DNA from 2 places in the Lysinibacillus sp. BSL11 genome. Region 1 is predicted to be linked to the other one. Evidence: riboswitches for the same ligand, from Rfam matches in the RefSeq annotation. Region 1 holds a riboswitch; the other holds the start of a gene.
The links. A riboswitch is a leader RNA that binds a small molecule or an ion and turns the genes downstream of it on or off. The one in region 1 is predicted to bind FMN.
Positions count from the first base shown of each region.

Region 1 (7,050 bases):
GAACTTCTTTCGATAGTGAGGATAAATATTGTTTCGCCTGATCTGTTTTTTCTAATTGTAATAAACCATGTAACACTTGAATATGGTTTGTAAAATCATGACGTAGGGACGACACCGAAGTAATCAATGTTTTGATTTCTGCTAGATACGTGTCTTCTGTAGCGCCAACTTCCTTCGCCACCTCTTTTTGATACCATCTTTGTAAAAATAAAAAAGAACCGATGACAATTAAAATAAGTACACCATTAAAAATAAAATTAAATAGGTTGTCTTCAATGACTTTACCCTTAATACCATTTAGCGTATCTGCACTAATGTCAATGCCCAAATACCCGATAATTGTTCCATTATCATCTTTGATGGGTGCACCAACAGATAAATAAGACCCATGTTCAGAATCATGAATTACCTCTGTAACATAGGTTTCACCATTATAGGCCTTTTCTACATGCTTTGCAGGAACAGTACAAACTACTCCAATACCGAAGCCCTCTTTCATTTCTTTTGGCATGCCTGTAATCATGGCTATAGATACTTCAGGATTATCCACCTTTAAAGTGTAAACAAATAGTGCACCTAATTTTATCCTAGCATCGTTTAAATAATTTCTTACTTTCCAATAATAATCATTTTCCTGTGGATTATTTAAAAATCGCTGATAGGCATCCGTATCAATGGATGCAGCAATAGAATGGGCTGCCTCTAAACTTTGATTGGCAATCGACTCTTCAACGGTCTTTTTTATTTTTACATAGGATGTAAAGACGTTTAAACTTGTAAACAAACATAATAAAATCGTTGATAGAATTAATATTAGTTTTATTTTTCTATTTTTCATAAAAAACGGTACTTCCTCATCTATAAATATTCTAGAATATTATTATATTATAATTAACTCTATTTTTTTGTTTGTAAAGCAAACATTGCTTGTATATCCTACATAAATTAAAACACAAAATCAATTTTTATTTTATTCATACCCAAAATTACACACTGTAACAAATAGTTTAATAATCCCTGACAAGAAAGTAAACTAAAAAGGTAAGCAATAATGTTTTATGTCTCATTTCCTAATTTAAATGGAAAATTAAAAGACTAACAAAAAGATCAGGTATCCACTATACCTGATCTTTAATAAAATTACTTATTTTTTTTTTCTGAAGTACGTGTTCGATCCTGGGGCTTTAAAAAGGCAGGCCGTTTACTATAGCCCTTGGGAGAGAGTCGTAATAATGACTTACCAACATCCCCTTTTTCAAAATCTGCACTAAAGTTTACATACGGTACTCCTAAGACTTTCATATTTGTAGTATACAAAAGGATGAAAAACACGGCTATAAAAAAACCAAATAAACCAAAAAACGCCGAAGCCATAATAATGATTAATCGAAAAATACTCATAGCCGTTACAAACGATTGATTGACCAATGTAAATGCAGCGATACTGGAAATGGCAATTACAACAATCATTGAGGGGCTTGTAACACCTGCTTTAATAGCAGCATCTCCAATAATTAGCCCCCCTACCACACTAACTGAGCCACTGACTGCACTTGGAAGACGTAAGTTGGCTTCACGAAACAATTCAAACATAAATAGCATCATTAAAATTTCTAGAATAGTTGGAAAAGGCAATCCCGTTCTCGATTCGACAACTGTTGCAAGTAGTAGAAATGGAAGCTGTTCTTGATGATAAGTTGTCAATGCAAGCCAAAAACCTGGCAGCAGCATACTTATTAATATCCCGACAATTCTGAGTAATCGTTCCATCGAGCTAACAATGATTGGGTACTCATTATCCTCTGCCGATTTAAAGAGCAACATAATATTCGTAGGTGTAATTATAGCATAGGACACACCATCAATCATTAAGAGTATTCTTCCTCTAATTAACGCCTGCATTGCAAAATCAGGTCTACCTGTATAATCATGTCTTGGAAGAATTGTCGCTGTCTTTTCAACTGTTTCCATTAATAAGTCACCATTGATAACAATATCCGTATCAATTTTTTGTAATTGAAGTCGAATTTGTTCCAGCATATCTAAATTTACGATGTCTTCCATATATAAAATGGCTACGGTTGTTTTAGAACGCTTGCCAATTTCTAATGTCTCTACACTAAAAGAATTAGTGGGTAATCGTTTTCTTAATAAAGCAATATTAATAAAAACGTCTTCAATAAAGTCATCTCTAGGTCCCTTTACTACTAGTTCTAATGTTGTTTCCCCTGGCTCTCGATTGGGTCTTTTTGAAATATCACTAGAATAAAGTAATTGATTTTCTTCAAAATACAATAAGACATGTCCTTTATAGACCCTAGTTACCGCATCCTCTTTCGATAAAATCTTTTGTAAATAGGGAATGTGTAAATGCTGTTCGATTTCTTCCTCTAGCATGTCCTCAGTGACATTGCTTAACAAAGATTGAACACGTTGAACAACCACAGTTTGAAGAATTTGCTCATTGACCATTGCATCACAAGTTATCAAATGTACTGTATATTGCTGAAAATTATATTGTTGGAAAATCACATCAGCAGAGCGTTGAAATAGTGATTTCAACATTTTCAAATTAATTTGTTCCATTGATGAAATACTTCTCATCTCCTACTGAGCCAGCTCAAGATTAGTACATTTATGAAAACAATCACATTCAATAAATACACTTAAGCATATTTTTCCCATGGTTGTTCAAAATATTCAAAGAAACAAATGTTGTGACGACTATTTAAATTGTCCTGAACTAATCATTTTCTTTAGATTTGCCATCTCAATTGCAGACATTGCCGCATCATAGCCTTTATTACCAGATTTCGTTCCTGCACGTTCAATTGCCTGTTCAATATTTTCGGTAGTAACAATTCCAAAAATAACAGGTACATTCGTTGACAATGACACATTGGCAATGCCTTTTGCAGATTCATTACAAACATAGTCATAGTGTGTTGTAGAGCCACGAATAACAGTACCTAAACCAATAATGGCATCATATTTCTTTGTTTCTGCCAGTTGTTTTGCCATAAAAGGAACTTCAAAAGCCCCTGGTACCCATGCAACATCAATAAATGCAGGATCAACCCCATGACGAGTTAAACCATCCATTGCCCCATCCAATAATTTGCTAGTAATGAACTCATTAAAACGACCCACTACTACTGCAATTTTCAAATCCGTTCCAATTAATTGTGCTTCAAATGTTTGACCCATTGTTTTTTCTCCTTTTTACATAGAAATTTTAGATTTATTAGTGGATAATTGTTTACGATATGCAACCAATGCTTCTATCGATATCATTTTTAAGCCATGATGTGCAGCGAACTTTGTCAGTTCTTCAAACCGAAGCATGTGCCCATCATCCCCCATAATTTCGCAAATAACACCTGCTGGTACACTATCACAAAGCTTCGCTAGATCAATCGTCGCCTCTGTGTGCCCTCTCCGTTGCAGCACTCCTTGCTCTTTCGCAATCAACGGAAAAATATGGCCTGGTCGACGAAAATCAGTCGGCTTAGCTTGCTTTTCTATCATCCTTTGTATCGTTAGCGCACGCTCAAAGGCGCTAATCCCTGTCGTTGTTTCTACATGGTCGATGCTTATCGTAAATGCGGTTTGATGGTTATCCGTATTGTGCTGAACCATTGGATATAAATCTAGCTGTTGTGCAAGCTGCTGCGAAATCGGCGTACAAATTAAACCTCTACCATTGGTTGCCATAAAGTTGATTGTTGCTGGTGTGATGAATTCAGCGAGTGCCAGAAGATCTCCTTCATTTTCTCGATCCTCATCATCAACCACCACAATCATATTGCCGTGCCTTAAATCCTCTATGGCTTCTTCAATTGAATGTAGCACGATGATCAACTCCTATTCTATGATTTAAAAACCATGTTGTGCTAAATAATCTCTTGTAATAGCTGGCGTTGTTTGCCCTTTTTTTAATTGCCCTATAATGTATTTTCCGACTAAATCGGTTTCGATATTAACGATTGCTCCAACCCTCTTCAAACCTAAAACGGTTTCTTTGTAAGTATGAGGAATGAGCGAAATCGTGACACTATTGGCTTCAACATGAAAAAGGGTTAAGCTTGTGCCATCAATTGTTATGGAACCCTTTGGAATACAAAAGTTGGTTAGTTCCTCAGACATTTCGATATCAATATAAACGGCGTTTGCCACTGGACGTTTTCGCAAAATTTTGCCGACTCCATCAACATGACCAGCAACAAAATGACCTCCAAATCGTCCATTAGCAGGCATGGCCCGCTCCAAATTAACAGAATCACCTATTGCCAGCTGCTGTAAATTTGTTGCTTTGACTGTTTCAGGCATAACATCCATCGTAAGCTGCTGTTGTGTGAAATGTGTCACCGTTAAACAAACTCCATTGACCGCTATACTGTCACCAAGCTTGACATCCTCCGTTATCTTGGCTGATTGAATCGTAATTTTCATACTGTTCCGATCGCTTTGCACGGCTTTTATGATACCAATATCCTCTACAAGTCCAGTAAACATTCCATCACCTACTCTACTTTATTAGCACTTCTATTCTTTACTTTTAAAGTTGATCCACCTGTTTTTGTGCCTTATCCTTATCCTTCTCCCTTCTCTCGTTAACAATATAAAAATAAAAACCCCTTTACATCAAAGGGGTTTTGGGAGTATAAGACATCAACAAATAAGCCTATTTGAAAACAATTTTTTCATAGACTGTTATCTCATTCGTTCTTCTCCCATCCAGACTATCACTGTCGGTTTTGGATTTGCACCAAATCAGCTTGCGCTCACGGACTTTGAATTGCTTCATCACCGCCGATTGGGAATTTCACCCTACCCCGAAGAACATCTTCTATTCGATTGTAGCTAAATAAAAAAACTTCCCACAAGGTGATTGGGAAGTTTTGTAATAAATGCATAGTCAAATAAACCTTCTAAATTAGAATCAATTTAAAAAGTTCGCATTTTTACCCTTCTCCCATCCAGACTGTAACTGTCGGTTTTGGATTTGCACCAAATCAGCTTGCGCTCACGGACTTTGAATTGCTTCATCACCGCCGATCGGGAATTTCACCCTACCCCGAAGAATATTTTTATTTAGCTAGTCTTACGATAACACTATTTTATTATATTATCCATCCTTCTTTTTAAATTTTTTTGGAAGCATAAATTTTAAACAGCTCTGACGAGACTTAAAAAATGTAAAAGATGTTATTAAAATGATGACATTTAACCTGTTAATGGAACTTCTTAATCAAAAAAACGTTCCTTTACAAGTGACTATTCAGTCTAGCCGTTTGGAGGTCATTTACTTGACATTTTTAAAAAATATACCTTTTAAACAAGCTATTTGCTATGCCCTATTAGCATTCTGTTGTGGGGTTTCGATTGTTTTCGTACATCATAATGAACAATTTTATGATCGACCGATAGCGAAAATAACGCAAGTGGATGTAACAAAATCAGAACCAATGAAAGACATGTATGAAAATAAGGATTTTTTATTTACACAGGAAATTATGGCCATTATCAAAAATGGTCAGCATAAGGGGCAATCCATTCATTTGACGAATGACTATTCTTCGTCTGGTGCTTTTGATCAAGAATACCATGTAGGCAATGAAATCTTTGTCACGCTAGATGATCGCACAGCACAATCAGTTTTAACAGGAACCATTGTCGATTTAAAACGTGATCAAACCATGGTAATGATTGCATGGATTTTTATTTTTGCCCTACTTATTATAGGTAAAAGACAAGGCTTATTTTCTATCATTAGCCTGGTGGTCAATGCTGTGATTTTATCATTCGCATTAGATCTTTATGTGAAGCATGGGGGCGTAAGCCTATTAGTAGTCAGCGGCATTTGTGCGGTGCTATTTACAATTATCTCGCTACTACTTATTAGTGGATTAAATACAAAAACATATGTAGCCATCGTGTCCACACTTTTAGGCACTATTCTAGCGCTTATCATAAGCTCTATTGTAATGTGGTTGACAGGTGAAAATGGTCTTCGTTATGAAGAAATGCAATTTTTAACGCGTCCCTATCGTACCGTCTTTATGGCAGGTTTATTTATTGGCTCACTCGGGGCAGTAATGGATGTTTCTATTACAATGGCTTCCTCGATTTTTGCTTTATACGAGCAAGATCCTACGATCCCTGTCAAAGCACTTAAATCTTCGGGACATGAAATCGGTAAAGATATCATGGGTACTATTACAAGTATTTTATTCTTTGCCTACCTTTGCGGCTCCATACCTATGATTATTCTCTATTTAAAAAATTCTTCCACATTAGGGCTTACATTGTCCTTAAATCTTTCTTTAGAATTAGCCCGTGCCTTAGCAGGGGGTATTGGTGTTGTCCTTACGATTCCTATTAGTCTGTATACCGCTATATTTTTCATTAATCGAAAGAGGGTTCGAGAATGAATGTTGTCGTCTTATTAGCAGTTATATTGTGCGTGTTAATGGTTCTAGTCGGCGGTAGACAGGGGATACGCTCATTTCTTTCTTTATTCCTAAACTTTGGTGTACTCTTTGTCACCATTTTTTTAATGACAAACCCTAAAAATAGCCCTATCATCTTGACGTTTATTGCCTGTACGATCATTAGCTGTATTAGCCTTTTCTATATCAATAAAACAAATAGTAAAACCATTACAGCCTTTATCTCGACGATGGTGACGATAGTTGTGTTACTACTCTTTATTACCTTTGTAACGGAAAAGTCGATGATCCAAGGGTTTGGCGAAGAATCAACTGAAGAAATCAGCATCTTTTCTCTCTACATTGGTGTTAATTTTGTGCAGATTGGTGCATCAGTCATCATTATGAGTACGATAGGTGCCATTATGGATGTAGCTATTTCTATCGCTACCTCCATGCATGAGATTTTTTATCGTAATCCTTCGATTAGTAGAAAAAAACTATTTGCAGCTGGCTTAAGTATAGGAAGAGATATATTAGGAACCGATACCAATACGTTATTTTTTGCTTTCTTTGGTGGCTATTTAAGCTTGTTAATCTGGTTCAAGGACCTCTCCTA
Region 1 is NZ_JAVGCX010000002.1:10,787-17,836, forward strand. Features, by position in the region: gene RCJ95_RS02705 (ATP-binding protein) at 1-838, opposite strand, end outside; gene RCJ95_RS02710 (spore germination protein) at 1,141-2,586, opposite strand; gene ribH (6,7-dimethyl-8-ribityllumazine synthase) at 2,725-3,207, opposite strand; gene ribB (3,4-dihydroxy-2-butanone-4-phosphate synthase) at 3,223-3,852, opposite strand; gene ribE (riboflavin synthase) at 3,877-4,515, opposite strand; FMN riboswitch at 4,722-4,847, opposite strand; FMN riboswitch at 4,964-5,089, opposite strand; gene RCJ95_RS02730 (YibE/F family protein) at 5,310-6,434, shown strand; gene RCJ95_RS02735 (YibE/F family protein) at 6,431-7,050, shown strand, end outside.

Region 2 (7,050 bases), 220 kb from region 1:
TTGTTTGTTGCAAAAAAATTCCAAAAGAACGCACTATCTCCTCCATTAAATCTTGAGCAACTTCAGGTTGATGGTCTTTATGTAACATCCAATACACTAGGAGGTGACATGTACTGTTGGTTTAAGATTAATGACCATTTAACCGCCATTCTTCTGTACGATGCAATGGGGCATGGCATAGCTGCATCACTCGTTACTATGTCTATCAGATCATTACTAAAAGGAATGATTACTAAGTTAATTGATCCAGTAGCAGTAATCCAAGAACTTAACCGCCAAATATACGAGCTATTTTCTGATGAAGATATGGACCGTTTTTTAATGACAGCAATCTACATACTTCTAGATACAAAAAACGGAACTTTGCACTATGTGAATGCGGCTCATCCTTCTGGTTTTTTATTTGGAAAATATGGAGAAACAGTCTTCCTCCCAGCGAATACGCCTATCCTCGGACTATTCCCTACTATTCAAATAAATAAAAAAACAATACCTTTATCAGGCTGGCATCGTATTATTCTTTATACGGATGGACTATTAACATTGAACGAGCAAAACTCAATTGATATGGACTTTTTCTACGCTTATGCTTCACAGGATAACAGCTATGCACTACAAAAGTTTTCTCAAAAGTACAATTTATTTGATAATGATTACAGCGATGACATCACAGTCGTTTCAATAACAATTACATTAAAGGGTAGGTGATTGAAGATGGAATTCACACTCAATGTAAATCCTGATACACAAGCTATAGCCTTTATTGATCAAGTTATGGAGAATTATACAGATTTATATAATCTACCTTATAAACGAGAATTAAGATTTGTTGTTCATGAACTAGTCATCAATGCCGTAGAGGCTATGGGAAAAATTAATACACCCGTTCAAAAGGAGATTCAAATACATGTAGCCCAATCAAACGAAGAAATAAAAATAACAGTCACTGACGAAGCAAAAGGCATTGACCAAAAGGACTGGGACAAAGTTCTTCAATTCGATTTAGACAAACTTGATTATGCTGATCGTGGACGCGGTTTATTTTTTGTCAAAAATATGGTCGACCATATTTGGTTCGAAAATATTTCTAAAACAAAATTTTTAGTTGGTATTTCCAAAAAGATTCATCTATAAAGTAAACGTAAAATTGGGGGCGTTTTAATGAAGTTATCTATACGAAAGAAAATGAATCTGCTTATATTTGGGTGTATTATTTTACTTACTTCCCTTTTAGCAGGAGTCAATTTTTTTGTTGCCAAGAACAATCTATTAGAAAGTGCTGATACAAAGCTTTTATCAGATATACAGTTAAGCTATGAATATTTAGACGCTAAATATCCTGGAGAATGGTCCATTAAAAACAACCAACTCTATAAGGGCAATATCAATATGGTAGAAAACTTTGAGGTAGCTGATAAAGTTGGAGAACTCACAAACGGGAATGCTGTCTCCATCTTTCAAAACGATACGCGTATAAGTACCAATATAGTGGATAATGGTCAACGCGCTTTAAATACCAAGGTTTCCGACGAGGTTGCTACTGTTGTGCTAGGAGAAAAAAAGCGCTTTATCGGTTCTGCAAATGTCTTAGGAAGTTTGCATCAAGCAGCCTATGATCCAATTGTAAATAGTCAAGGCGAGGTTATCGGTGTATGGGCAACCGCTGTCCCTACCGCTCCTTATATAAGCATTGCCACAAAATCAGCACTGGAGAATGTAGCTATTTCCTTAGTAATCGCCATTGTAATGATCGGAGGAATTAGTTGGTTCTTACAAAAGCAAATTGTTAATCCTATTAACATTCTAAGTACCAATGCCAAGGAACTAGCAGAACTAAATTTAAATGTTAAACTGTTAAACCCTAAAGGCAAAGATGAAATCGCTGAATTAGCTCGCGCATTTAGTAGTATGAAAAATCATTTAACAGAGACGATAAAGATTGTGGCTGGTAGTGCACATCAAATTGCAAAGTCGTCACACACTTTGGCAGAATCATCACATCAAACAAGTGAAGCATCTAATCAGATCGCACTAACAATGAATGAAATCGCCGTTGGTACTACCACTCAATCTGATCAGGCTGAGCGAATAGTTTCAATGATGCAAAAAACGATTGAAGAAGTATCAAACAGCTTACAAAAGGCCGAAATCACTTTAAACAGCGCTATCGAATCCACACATATCGCGCGTAAAGGAGAAGAAGCCATCAATGAAGCGATTATGCATCTAAGTGATGTTACGAAAACAGTGTCTTATGCAACTGATTCTATCCAAAAATTAGGCAAGCGCTCTGAAGAAATTGGTGGTATTATTACCGTTATCACTGGCATCGCAGAACAAACGAATCTGTTAGCACTCAATGCGGCCATCGAGGCAGCACGAGCAGGTGATCAAGGAAAAGGTTTTGCTGTCGTTGCATCAGAGGTTCGTCAGTTAGCTGAACAGTCAAGTTTAGCAGCTGGACAAATTACTAATCTTATTAATGATATCCAAGCGGAAACATCTGTGACTGTACGGACAATGGAAAGTAATTTACTAGCTGTCGAGGAGCAAGTAACAATCATCAATAAAGGCGGAAGTGCCTTAAAAGAAATTGTGGAGAAAGTTGTCGAAACTGAAGAAGGTGTCGAACAAATGAAAGTGGCATTTACACATGTTAACGACAACTCCTTAGGTGTGCAACAGGCTATCCAAGATATTTCTCGCATCATCGAGGATGCTGCAGCAGCTACAGAAGAGATTGCCGCAACCTCAGAAGAGCAATATGCGACTGTTGCAGAAATTACACAAAGCTCAGATGAGTTATCATCAATTGCTGATAAATTACAAAATGAAGTGAATAAATTTAAGTTTGAATAAATCCCCAAACAAGAAAAGAAAAATGGAGGCGCTATAGGATGAATCAGAAGAAAATTGCAATGAATATTGACACAAAGGCTGATTATATTGTGATTGCGTTTACAGGCGATTTAGAATACGGGATGATTGAAGAAATAAAGTCAGAGCTTCAAACACTTAGCTTAGACACAAAACACGGATACATTATCGATATGCAAAGGGTAACAAATATTGATAGTACTGGATTCGGTATGATCGTTAATTTCGCTAAGAAGGTGTCTGTAAAAGATAAGAAAATCGCCATTATTGTCGTCGATGATTTCATTCGCAACTTATTCGCTATTTCACAGGTTGATAAAGTATTCCCTATTGCCGAAAGTGAAGAACAAGCAAGGAAGATTATTAAAGAAGATTGGCTAGGTGAGCTATCGCTTAACGACTATTAATTTTTGTTATACTAATAAAAAGGTGTATTCCGTCTAATAGGAATACACCTTTTCTTTAATACTGCAGTAGCATATTAACAAACACAACTAGAATGATAATCGGTACAACAACTAACATTAACATACGGTATGTCGAATAATAGCCTTGTCCCATTTGACTACCCGTTAGCAATTCTCTCTTCACAAATTCTTTATCTACTACATAGGCAATAAAAATAGCAATGAATAAATTCCCTAGTGGAAGCATGATATTTGACACTAAAAAATCGGTTGCATCAAAAATACTTTTCTCAAAAATCATTATATCCGACAAAACACTCGAAGAAAGTGCAGCTGGAATAGCTGCAATAAACACGACTATACCAAGTAAAAGTGTCCACATTGGACGGGATTTCTGACTATTCTCCATAAATGCTGCGACAATAATCTCATATAAACTAAATGATGACGTTAATGTAGCAAATAAAAATAGCAATAAAAACATAGCTAAAAACACTTCACCGAATGGCATTTGACTAAAAGCTGTTGGTAGCACCATAAATAGCAAACCTGGACCTGCTGCTGGCTCTAAATCAAAGGCGAACACCACAGGGAAAATTGCTAATCCTGCTAAAAATGAAACAAGCACGGTTAACAACACTACAGAACCTGCTGAATTCGGAAGACTGACATCTTTTTTTAGATAAGAGCTATATGTAACTAGACAAGAAAAGCCTACTGCTAACCCAAAGAACGATTGCCCTAGGGCTTCTAATAATGCCTTACCCGTAATATTCGAGAAATCTGGCCATAAGAAGAATTTTACCCCTTCCATTGCCCCATCTAATGTAACAGCACGCACAACAAGGACAATGAACATTATGAAAAGTAACGGCATCATCCATTTATTGGCCTTTTCAATCCCATTTTGTACACCTAATGAAATCACAAGTACGTTGACCAATGTAAACAACACTAGACCAACTAGCGTAATCCAAGGTGTGCCTATAATTTTTCCAAATAATTCAGTTGGATCTACTGCCGGATCAATTACCGCGCCAGCTACACCTAGCCCACTATAAATAAAGATCCAACCTCCAACTACGCTATAAAAAGTTAATAATAAAAAACAACCTAGCACGCCCATTCGACCAATCCAAGCCCAGCCTGGCTTAGTTGGAGCAATTTTTTTATACGCTGTTACAGCCTCGGATTGTGTACCACGTCCTAAAACATACTCGGATAATAACATCGGTAGCCCTATTAACAAGGTAAATAACACAAAGATAAGGAAAAATGCTCCCCCACCACTTTGTCCTGTTACATAGGGAAGTTTCCAAATTGCCCCTAGTCCGATCGCCGCACCAGCTGATGCTAAAATAAAACCTAATTTACTAGACCATTGTCCTTTTTTTCCACTCATCTCTTCAAACTCCTCAAACATTCTAAACTCTTCTCTATTTTACATGAAAATGTAGCTTTCGACTAGGTTATAATCATAAAGTACTATTTAGCTATTTTACTCTATTACTTTTTTCTATATTTATCCGTTAGTTTTGCCTTTCTATTCTTCACACCTTTTCCTATCCATCGTTCCTTCCAACAAAAAAACCTCAGGTATATTGACCCGAGGTTAGTAAAAATTATTTTGTTATATAGATAGAACGCTGGCGGTCGATCCATTTGCGCATTGTTGTAAATAAAAATGCCATAATAGCCGTTAATAAAATACCTTTCACAATGTTAAATGGTAAAATCCCAGCGATAATCATTTTATAAAGTGAATCACCTACAACAGGCTCCATACCTAAGAAGTATGTGTACATCGGTAAAAATACTGCGTAATTTAAAATACTCATGCCTACTGCCATTACAACTGTCCCAGTCGCTAAACCTCCAACAAGACCAGCAATTGTTTTAAAGCGATTAAAAATAAGGCTTACTGGTAAAATAAATAAAATACCCGTTGCAAAGTTGGCCATATGACCTACTGGCACACCTGTTGGCGTTCCAGAGAAAATCCAATCCAATACATTTTTAAATAATTCTACTAAAATACCAGCTACAGGCCCCATTGTGATGGCTGCTATTAATGCAGGCATATCACTAAAGTCCACTTCCAAAAATGCTGGGAATGGTGGAATTGGGAAATTAAAAAGCATTAATAAAAACGAAATACTGCTCAGCATGCCAATCGTAATAAACGATTGGAGTTTAACATTTTTCTTCATAGAAAACTCTCTCCTCTTTGCTGATTCAATCTCGCAAGAAGAAAGGTGACGATCTTTCAATTGTTAGCACGAAAAAACCCTTATGCATGAAGAGCACAAGGGAGAAAGGCATGACGAATAAGCGTCAATTTAAACTATTTTTGAGCACCGTTTAAAAAGCCATACAAAAAAAGCGCTCGGTCATAGTTTATTTCATAACAATGAATGACGATCGTACCTCCATCTTCTCCCATCCAGACTTTAACTGTCGGCCTCGGAATCACACCAAGTCAGCCATGCAAATAAATTTGCACAGGTCGCGGGCTGAAGAGCGAAGCATAAACCATTCGAGTTAATGGAAACATTAACGGTTCACCACTCTATTACCGCCGGTCGGGATTTTCACCCTGCCCCGAAGATGAATCATATTATTTTATACTACAACCTTACTATAATTAATTATTAAGAAAAAGTAAATAGTTCTGCTTAAAAAAATCCGATTAGATTTGTATGTATTATAAAAATGGAGCATTCCATGTTACAGGGATGCTCCATTTTTGATTCTGACTAAGGCATAGATTGTTTATTTGGCCCCACAGGCTTTGGCAAATACGTTTTTAAATCGAATCCTTCCCAGCTTTCTTGGACCACATTATCTAAGCGTAATTGTTGGTCAAAGCTAGCAGCAGTTAACATCATAGCTTCAATCAATTGGGTAGCGCGAATCGGCTCCATCGATGCTAAATCTAAGGGAATATCGAATGTTACGACTACACCTTCCGCTTCCTCTTTCACGGTATATGTTACGTTTTCAGGAACCACTGTTACATAAACATCATCATTTTTGTTTTTCATTAGTGTAAGTGCCTCTGTAACATTAGCAAATGTTTGACGGAAATCTGGTGACAGATATTCTGCCCCATTACCATCTTGGTATAAATAATAATTAAAATGCTTAGCGTTTGTTAATGACATGGCTTGACTTGGCTCACCCTCTTGAGAAAACTCATAAGGTGTGCCATCTTCATTTTGAATCTCAACTTCCGTATATTCAGAATCCGAGAAGGTATCCTCTAAAGTCCCTTTGTATTCATTAACGGTAGCTGATGCAACATCATAGTCATTGTCCTTTGGTAAAACGTGGACAAGCTTGTCTTCCTTCTCCTTCAGTTCACCTTTAAAAGGATGATATTCCGTAAACCCTTTGGCTTCTTCATCTATTTGAGGAGCATATTTTTCATACATCTGTAAGGTAGAAGGCTTTTCTGTTCCAAAATCAGTTGCTACACGCTCATTTGGTATCACATATGTCATCGGAACACTTTCTGCATCGCGTCCTGCCAAACCAATACGGAAAACGACAGCATCTTTCACATCTTCCTCATAGACAGACGACCGTAAAGATAACATACGCTCATGCTCCGATACAATACTGGATTGAAGTGCCTCATCCTGGGTTGCTGCCTCTTTAGCAGAACGATCTTCCTGTAACGTAGCGTAATTAGCCTTTTCTGGCGTACTAGCGAGATCTTTTTGGCTAGCGCCATTATTCATGAACATGAAGCCAACGAGTACCG
Region 2 is NZ_JAVGCX010000002.1:232,066-239,115, forward strand. Features, by position in the region: gene RCJ95_RS03825 (SpoIIE family protein phosphatase) at 1-708, shown strand, start outside; gene RCJ95_RS03830 (ATP-binding protein) at 715-1,134, shown strand; gene RCJ95_RS03835 (methyl-accepting chemotaxis protein) at 1,162-2,859, shown strand; gene RCJ95_RS03840 (STAS domain-containing protein) at 2,898-3,284, shown strand; gene RCJ95_RS03845 (sodium-dependent transporter) at 3,340-4,686, opposite strand; gene RCJ95_RS03850 (ECF transporter S component) at 4,907-5,494, opposite strand; FMN riboswitch at 5,712-5,897, opposite strand; gene RCJ95_RS03855 (RNA polymerase subunit sigma) at 6,041-7,050, opposite strand, start outside.
Region 2: it holds a riboswitch for FMN, as region 1 does, so the genes downstream of both, RCJ95_RS03850 (ECF transporter S component) here and ribE (riboflavin synthase) in region 1, are expected to answer to the same signal.